DNA from 2 places in the Streptomyces sp. NPDC051909 genome. Region 1 is predicted to be linked to the other one. Evidence: predicted binding sites of a transcription regulator. Region 1 holds the regulator's gene; the other holds the start of a gene.
The links. Region 1 encodes HrcA, which represses chaperone genes, less so after heat shock. Its sites were predicted from a motif close to TTNGCACTCNGNNNNNCNGAGTGCNAA; they were not measured.
Positions count from the first base shown of each region.

Region 1 (3,459 bases):
CCAGCTTGGCGTCGTACGCGTCGTCCCGGCCGTGGTCCGGATCGCCGAGCGCCGTCTCGTACCAGGTGGCCTCGCCGGCCAGCTGGTGCCGGTAGACCTCGACGGCGGCCCGGTCGGCGGGCTGCCCGCCGGCCGGCATGAAGAGGTTCACGCCGAAGGGCCGCGCGGTGAGCGCGCGGACCTGCTTGATCTCCTGGTAGAGCCCGCCGGCGGTCTTGTACCCGCCGGCCAGGAACCCGAGCGCCCCGGCCTCGCACACGGCGCCGACGAGCTCGGGACAGGAGGCGCCACCCGCCATGGGGGCCTGCACGATCGGAAGACGCGAGAGATCGTTCAGTGCGGTGGACATGCAGGCATCGTGCCATGCCGCTCGGACCCCGCCGAAACGCGAGGGGCGCCCCGCACCCCAGAGGGTGAGGGACGCCCCTTCGAGGACGTACGGCATCGGGCTCCGCGCCCGGCGAACGGGCGGCCCGGACGCCTACCGCCCGTTGAACGCGTCCTTCAAGCGCGAGAACAGACCCTGCTGCCCGGGCTGGAACTGCCCCTGCGGCCGCTCCTCGCCGCGCAGCTTCGACAGCTCGCGCAGCAGGCGCTCCTGCTCCGGGTCGAGCTTGGTCGGGGTCTGGACCTCCACGTGCACGATCAGGTCGCCGCGGCCGTTGCCGCGCAGGTGGGTGACGCCGCGGCCGTGCAGCGGGATCGACTGGCCGGACTGGGTGCCCGGGCGGATGTCGACGTCCTCCAGACCGTCGAGGGTCTGGAGCTGCACCTTCGTGCCGAGGGCCGCCGCCGTCATCGGCAGGGTGACCGTGCAGTGCAGGTCGTCGCCGCGGCGCTGGAAGGTCTCGTGCGGGATCTCGTGGATCTCGACGTACAGGTCGCCGGCGGGGCCGCCGCCGGGGCCGACCTCGCCCTCGCCCGCGAGCTGGATCCGGGTGCCGTTGTCGACACCGGCCGGGATCTTGACGGTGAGGGTGCGGCGGGAGCGGACCCGCCCGTCGCCCGCGCACTCGGGGCACGGGGTCGGGACGACCGTGCCGAAGCCCTGGCACTGCGGGCAGGGGCGCGAGGTCATGACCTGGCCCAGGAAGGACCGGGTGACCTGGGAGACCTCGCCTCGGCCGCGGCACATGTCACAGGTCTGCGCCGAGGTGCCGGGCGCGGCGCCCTCGCCGGAGCAGGTGGCGCAGACGACGGCCGTGTCGACCTGGATGTCCTTGGTGGTGCCGAAGGCCGCCTCGTCGAGGGTGACCTCCAGGCGGATCATCGCGTCCTGGCCGCGCCGGGTGCGCGAGCGCGGGCCGCGCTGGGACGCCGTACCGAAGAAGGCGTCCATGATGTCCGAGAAGTTCCCGAAGCCGCCCGCGCCGAAGCCACCGGCCCCCGCGCCGCCGCCGGAGGCGGACAGCGGGTCGCCGCCGAGGTCGTAGACCTGCTTCTTCTGCGGGTCCGACAGCACCTCGTAAGCGGCGTTGATCTCCTTGAACCGCTCCTGGGTCTTCGGGTCCGGGTTCACGTCCGGGTGGAGCTCGCGGGCGAGTCGGCGGAAGGCCTTCTTGATCTCGTCCTGCGACGCGTCGCGGCGTACGCCCAGTACGGCGTAGTAGTCCGTGGCCACTTACGACTCCGCCAGGATCTGTCCGACGTAACGTGCCACTGCGCGTACCGCTCCCATCGTTCCGGGGTAGTCCATGCGGGTCGGTCCGACCACGCCGAGTTTGGCGACTGCCTCGCCGCCGGAACCGTAGCCGACCGAGACGACGGACGTGGACGTGAGGCCCTCGTGGGCGATCTCGTGCCCGATCCGTACGGTCATGCCGGATTCCTTGGCCTCGCCGAGGAGCTTGAGGAGCACGACCTGCTCCTCAAGGGCCTCCAGGACGGGCCTGATCGTCAGGGGGAAGTCGTGTCCGAAGCGGGTCAGATTGGCGGTGCCGCCGATCATGAGCCGCTCCTCCTGCTCCTCCACGAGCGTTTCGAGGAGGGTCGCGAGCACCGTCGAGACGGTACCGCGGTCCTCGACCTCCTCGAAGGACTCGGGCAGATCCTGCACCAGCTGCGGCACGTCCGCGAAACGGCGGCCGACGACGCGGCTGTTGAGCCGGGCCCGCAGATCGGCGAGGGAGGTCTCGCCGAAGGGCGCCGGGCAGTCGACGACCCGCTGCTCGACCCGGCCGGTGTCGGTGATCAGCACCAGCATCAGCCGGGCGGGCGCCAGTGAGAGCAGCTCCACGTGCCGGACCGTCGAACGGGTCAGCGACGGGTACTGCACGACGGCGACCTGCCGGGTCAGCTGCGCGAGCAGCCGCACCGTGCGGCCGACGACGTCGTCGAGGTCGACGGCTCCGTCGAGGAAGTTGTGGATCGCCCGCCGCTCGGGGGTGGACAGGGGCTTGACGCCGGCCAGCCGGTCGACGAACAGGCGGTAGCCCTTGTCGGTGGGGATGCGGCCGGCGCTGGTGTGGGGCTGGGCGATGTAGCCCTCCTCCTCCAGGACCGCCATGTCGTTGCGCACGGTGGCGGGCGACACGCCGAGCCGGTGGCGCTCGGTCAGCGCCTTGGACCCGACGGGCTCCTCCGTGCCGACGTAGTCCTGGACGATGGCGCGCAACACCTCGAGCCTGCGTTCGCTGAGCATCGCGCGCACCTCCAGCTCTCGTTCCGGTTCCGGTTGCTCCGCATTTGGCACTCGCCCTGCCCGAGTGCCAGCAATCCCCCGGCCAGTGTACGGCGGCGGACATCGCTCCTGGCAAGGAGGCGGCGTCGACCGGGCCGGAGCGGTTAGCGTCGCGGCATGGACATGGACTGGGAGACGTACGGCTGGGAGCGGCTCGGCGAGGGCGTGGGACGCCGCCGGCTGCCGGGCTGGGACGCCACGGTGGGCCTGGTGACGGGGCGGGACGCGGTGCTGCTGTACGACACGGGCGCCACGCTCGCGCAGGGCGCGGAGCTGCGCGAGCAGGTGACGGCTCTCACGGGCGGGCGCAGGGTGACGCATGTCGCACTCAGTCACCCGCACTTCGACCATGTCCTCGGCACGGCGGTCTTCGCGGGCGCGGAGGTCTTCGGCGCGGTCGGCATGGACACGCTGCTGCGGCGGGAGGCCGAGGAGCTGCGCATGGACGCGGTACGGCAGGGGGTGGACGAGGCGGCCGCGACGGAGGCCGCCGAGGTGCTCGTCGCGCCGAGGCACACCGTGACCGGCGAGTGGACCCTCGACCTGGGCGGCCGCCAGGTCCTGCTCGCGAACGTCGGCCCCGGCCACTCCGGCCACGACCTGGCGGTGTTCGTGCCCGGCGCTCCCGAGGTGGTCTTCTGCGGCGACCTGGTGGAGGAGTCCGGCGAGCCGCAGGCCGGCCCGGACGCCCTCCCGGGCCGCTGGCCCGCCGCCCTGGACCGGCTGCTCGCCCTGGGCGGCGAGGACGCGGCGTACGTGCCGGGGCACGGCGCGGTGGT
Region 1 is NZ_JBFAYA010000007.1:352,532-355,990, forward strand. It holds gene AB0M18_RS14505 (nitronate monooxygenase) at 1-349, opposite strand, end outside; gene dnaJ (molecular chaperone DnaJ) at 482-1,621, opposite strand; gene hrcA (heat-inducible transcriptional repressor HrcA) at 1,622-2,641, opposite strand; gene AB0M18_RS14520 (MBL fold metallo-hydrolase) at 2,798-3,459, shown strand, end outside.

Region 2 (3,459 bases), on a different contig from region 1:
AGAAGGACGTGCTGGTCAGGGCGGTGCCGCCGTCGGGGGTGGCGTCGAAGGAGAGGATCACGCGGACCGGGTCGGCGTCCGGCATCTGCTCGAAGACCTCCGTGTAGACCAGGCGCTCGGCGGGGACGATCTCCTCGTACGTGCCGGAGAAGACGATCTCCTGGCCGTCGGGGCCGCGCTGGCCCCAGCGCCACGCGCCGCCCGGCCGCAGGTCGATGTCGCAGACGAACATGGTCAGGGCGGCGACGCCGTACCACTGCCGTACGTGCTCGGGCCGCGTCCACGCCTCCCAGACGCGGGTCACCGGCGCGTCGAAGGTGCGGGTGATGACCAGCTCGCGGTCCGCCGGTGTCGTCAGCAAGGTGATCATGGCGTACTCCCGGGCTCCAGGGGCTCCCCTCACCAGCATCACCCCGAACGCCCGAGGGCGGCACCCCCGGCTGGGAGTGCCGCCCTCGGCAGGACTGAAGTCGACCCCGATCGCCGGACGGATTCCGGCGCGTCGAGAGGATCGGACTCAGAAGTCCATGTCACCGCCCGGCATGCCGCCGCCGGCCGGCGCGGCGGCCTTCTCCGGCTTGTCGGCGATGACAGCCTCGGTGGTGAGGAACAGGGCCGCGATGGAGGCGGCGTTCTGCAGCGCGGAGCGCGTCACCTTGGCCGGGTCGATGATGCCCTCGGCGATCATGTCGACGTACTCGCCGGAGGCGGCGTTCAGGCCGTGGCCGACGGGCAGGTTGCGGACCTTCTCCACCACGACGCCACCCTCGAGGCCGGCGTTCACGGAGATCTGGGTCAGCGGGGCGGCCAGCGCCTTGCGGACGATCTCGGCACCGGTGGCCTCGTCGCCGTCGAGCTCCAGCTTCTCGAAGACCGAACCGGCCTGCAGCAGCGCCACGCCACCACCGGCGACGATGCCCTCCTCGACGGCGGCCTTCGCGTTGCGGACGGCGTCCTCGATGCGGTGCTTGCGCTCCTTGAGCTCGACCTCGGTCGCGGCACCGGCCTTGATGACGGCGACGCCACCGGCGAGCTTCGCCAGGCGCTCCTGGAGCTTCTCGCGGTCGTAGTCCGAGTCGGAGTTCTCGATCTCGGCGCGGATCTGGTTCACGCGACCGGCGACCTGCTCGCTCTCGCCGGCACCGTCGACGATGGTGGTCTCGTCCTTGGTGATGACGACCTTGCGGGCGCGGCCCAGGAGGTCGAGACCGGCGTTCTCCAGCTTGAGGCCGACCTCCTCGGAGATGACCGTGCCGCCGGTGAGGATGGCGATGTCGTTCAGCATGGCCTTGCGGCGGTCGCCGAAGCCCGGGGCCTTGACCGCGACGGACTTGAAGGTGCCGCGGATCTTGTTGACGACCAGGGTCGACAGGGCCTCGCCCTCGACGTCCTCGGCGATGATCAGCAGCGGCTTGCCGGACTGCATGACCTTCTCCAGGAGCGGGAGCAGGTCCTTCACGGAGGAGATCTTGGAGTTGACGATGAGGATGTACGGGTCCTCGAGCGCGGCCTCCATGCGCTCCATGTCGGTCGCGAAGTACGCCGAGATGTAGCCCTTGTCGAAGCGCATGCCCTCGGTGAGCTCCAGCTCCAGACCGAAGGTCTGGGACTCCTCGACCGTGATGACGCCTTCCTTGCCGACCTTGTCCATGGCCTCGGCGATGAGCTCGCCGATCTGGGTGTCGGCGGCGGAGATGGAGGCGGTGGAGGCGATCTGCTCCTTGGTCTCGACCTCCTTGGCCTGGTCGAGCAGCGCACCGGAGACGGCCTCGACGGCCTTCTCGATGCCGCGCTTGAGGGCCATCGGGTTGGCGCCGGCGGCGACGTTGCGCAGGCCCTCGCGGACCAGCGCCTGGGCGAGCACGGTGGCGGTGGTCGTACCGTCGCCGGCGACGTCGTCCGTCTTCTTGGCGACTTCCTTGACCAGCTCGGCGCCGATCTTCTCGTACGGGTCCTCGAGCTCGATCTCCTTGGCGATGGAGACACCATCGTTGGTGATCGTGGGGGCGCCCCACTTCTTCTCGAGGACGACGTTGCGGCCCTTCGGGCCGAGGGTGACCTTGACGGCGTCAGCGAGCTGGTTCATGCCGCGCTCGAGACCGCGCCGGGCCTCCTCGTCGAACGCGATGATCTTGGCCATGTGAAGTGGTCCTCCCGGACTGGGGTGGATAACGCTCCTGGACCGCGCCGACGCCCGCGACGGACGGCCCGCGCTCCTCGTGGGTTCCTTCCCCACTCGGTCCGCGACCTCGTCTGCCCGATCCTCGTAAGCACTCTCAGCGTGAGAGTGCTAACGCCAATGATTAGCACTCGCCCTAGGCGAGTGCAAGCGACTCTCGAAGATCGGGCGCCCCGCGCAGGGCGCGGCAGGTACCCCTGGGAACGCGCGAGGGGCCCGCATCCCCACGGGATGCGGGCCCCTCGACGGAAGTGCGTCGGTGGCCGATCGCGCCGCGCTCAGGCGGTGGCGAGCTTGACCATGTCCGCCTGCGGACCCTTCTGGCCCTGCGAGATCTCGAACTCGACCCGCTGCCCTTCTTCAAGGGTGCGGTAGCCGTCCATCTGGATCGCGCTGTAGTGGACGAAAACATCCGCACCACCGTCGACCGCGATGAAGCCGTAGCCCTTCTCCGCGTTGAACCACTTGACGGTGCCCTGAGCCATGCCTAACTCCCCTATTACTGGCCCTTGCGCGGATCCGCACTTCGCGGACCCGGGTCAGACCCTGCGCCGGAACGCGTCGACCGCGGCTGAATGTATCTGCCCAACTGCCCTCTGCAACAGGTCATTCGGACGAGAATTCTGGGCACACCGGAAAGGGGAATTGGGGAGAATTTCCTTGATTACGGGGCAAGTCGGGCCCGGCAAACGGCGCAGATGGGGCACAAGGCGCGGGCACTTTGGCTGCTTCTTGTCAGGTCGGGGCGCATTCTCATATGCACCTGGCATGAGCAGCGGAGGGGGCTTCCCCAACTCTATCGCGCTCAACCATGCAGAATTGCCCCTTCCGCTTCTTCTCGCGGAAGGGGCAATTCTGCACTCATCTGTACTGAACGGTAGTACCGCCAGTAAGTCGGCTCAGCCCGACTCGACCCAGCCGACTCGACTCAACCCGACTCGGCTCAACCCGACTCGGCTCAGCAGCCGCCGGCGACGGCCGGGATGATCGAGACGCCGGCGCCGTCCGGCGTCGCCGTCTCCAGGCCCTGCTCGAAGCGCACGTCGTCGTCGTTGACGTACACGTTGACGAAGCGGCGCAGCTTGCCCTGGTCGTCCAGGACGCGGGCGGCGATGCCCGTGTGGTTCTTCTCCAGGTCGGCGATGACCTCGGCGAGGGTGCCGCCCTCGGCGGGGACCTCGGCCTGGCCGCCGGTGTAGGTGCGGAGGATGGTGGGGATGCGGACGTTCACGGCCATGTCTTCGTAACCTCTCAGCGTTCGGGGCGGGTCTCAGTGGGCC
Region 2 is NZ_JBFAYA010000021.1:72,612-76,070, reverse strand. It holds gene AB0M18_RS28385 (SRPBCC domain-containing protein) at 1-370, opposite strand, end outside; gene groL (chaperonin GroEL) at 518-2,140, opposite strand; gene AB0M18_RS28375 (cold-shock protein) at 2,458-2,664, opposite strand; gene AB0M18_RS28370 (MoaD/ThiS family protein) at 3,138-3,416, opposite strand; gene thrC (threonine synthase) at 3,450-3,459, opposite strand, start outside.
Region 2: the regulator HrcA is predicted to act here: its motif matches at 2,304-2,330, upstream of groL (chaperonin GroEL).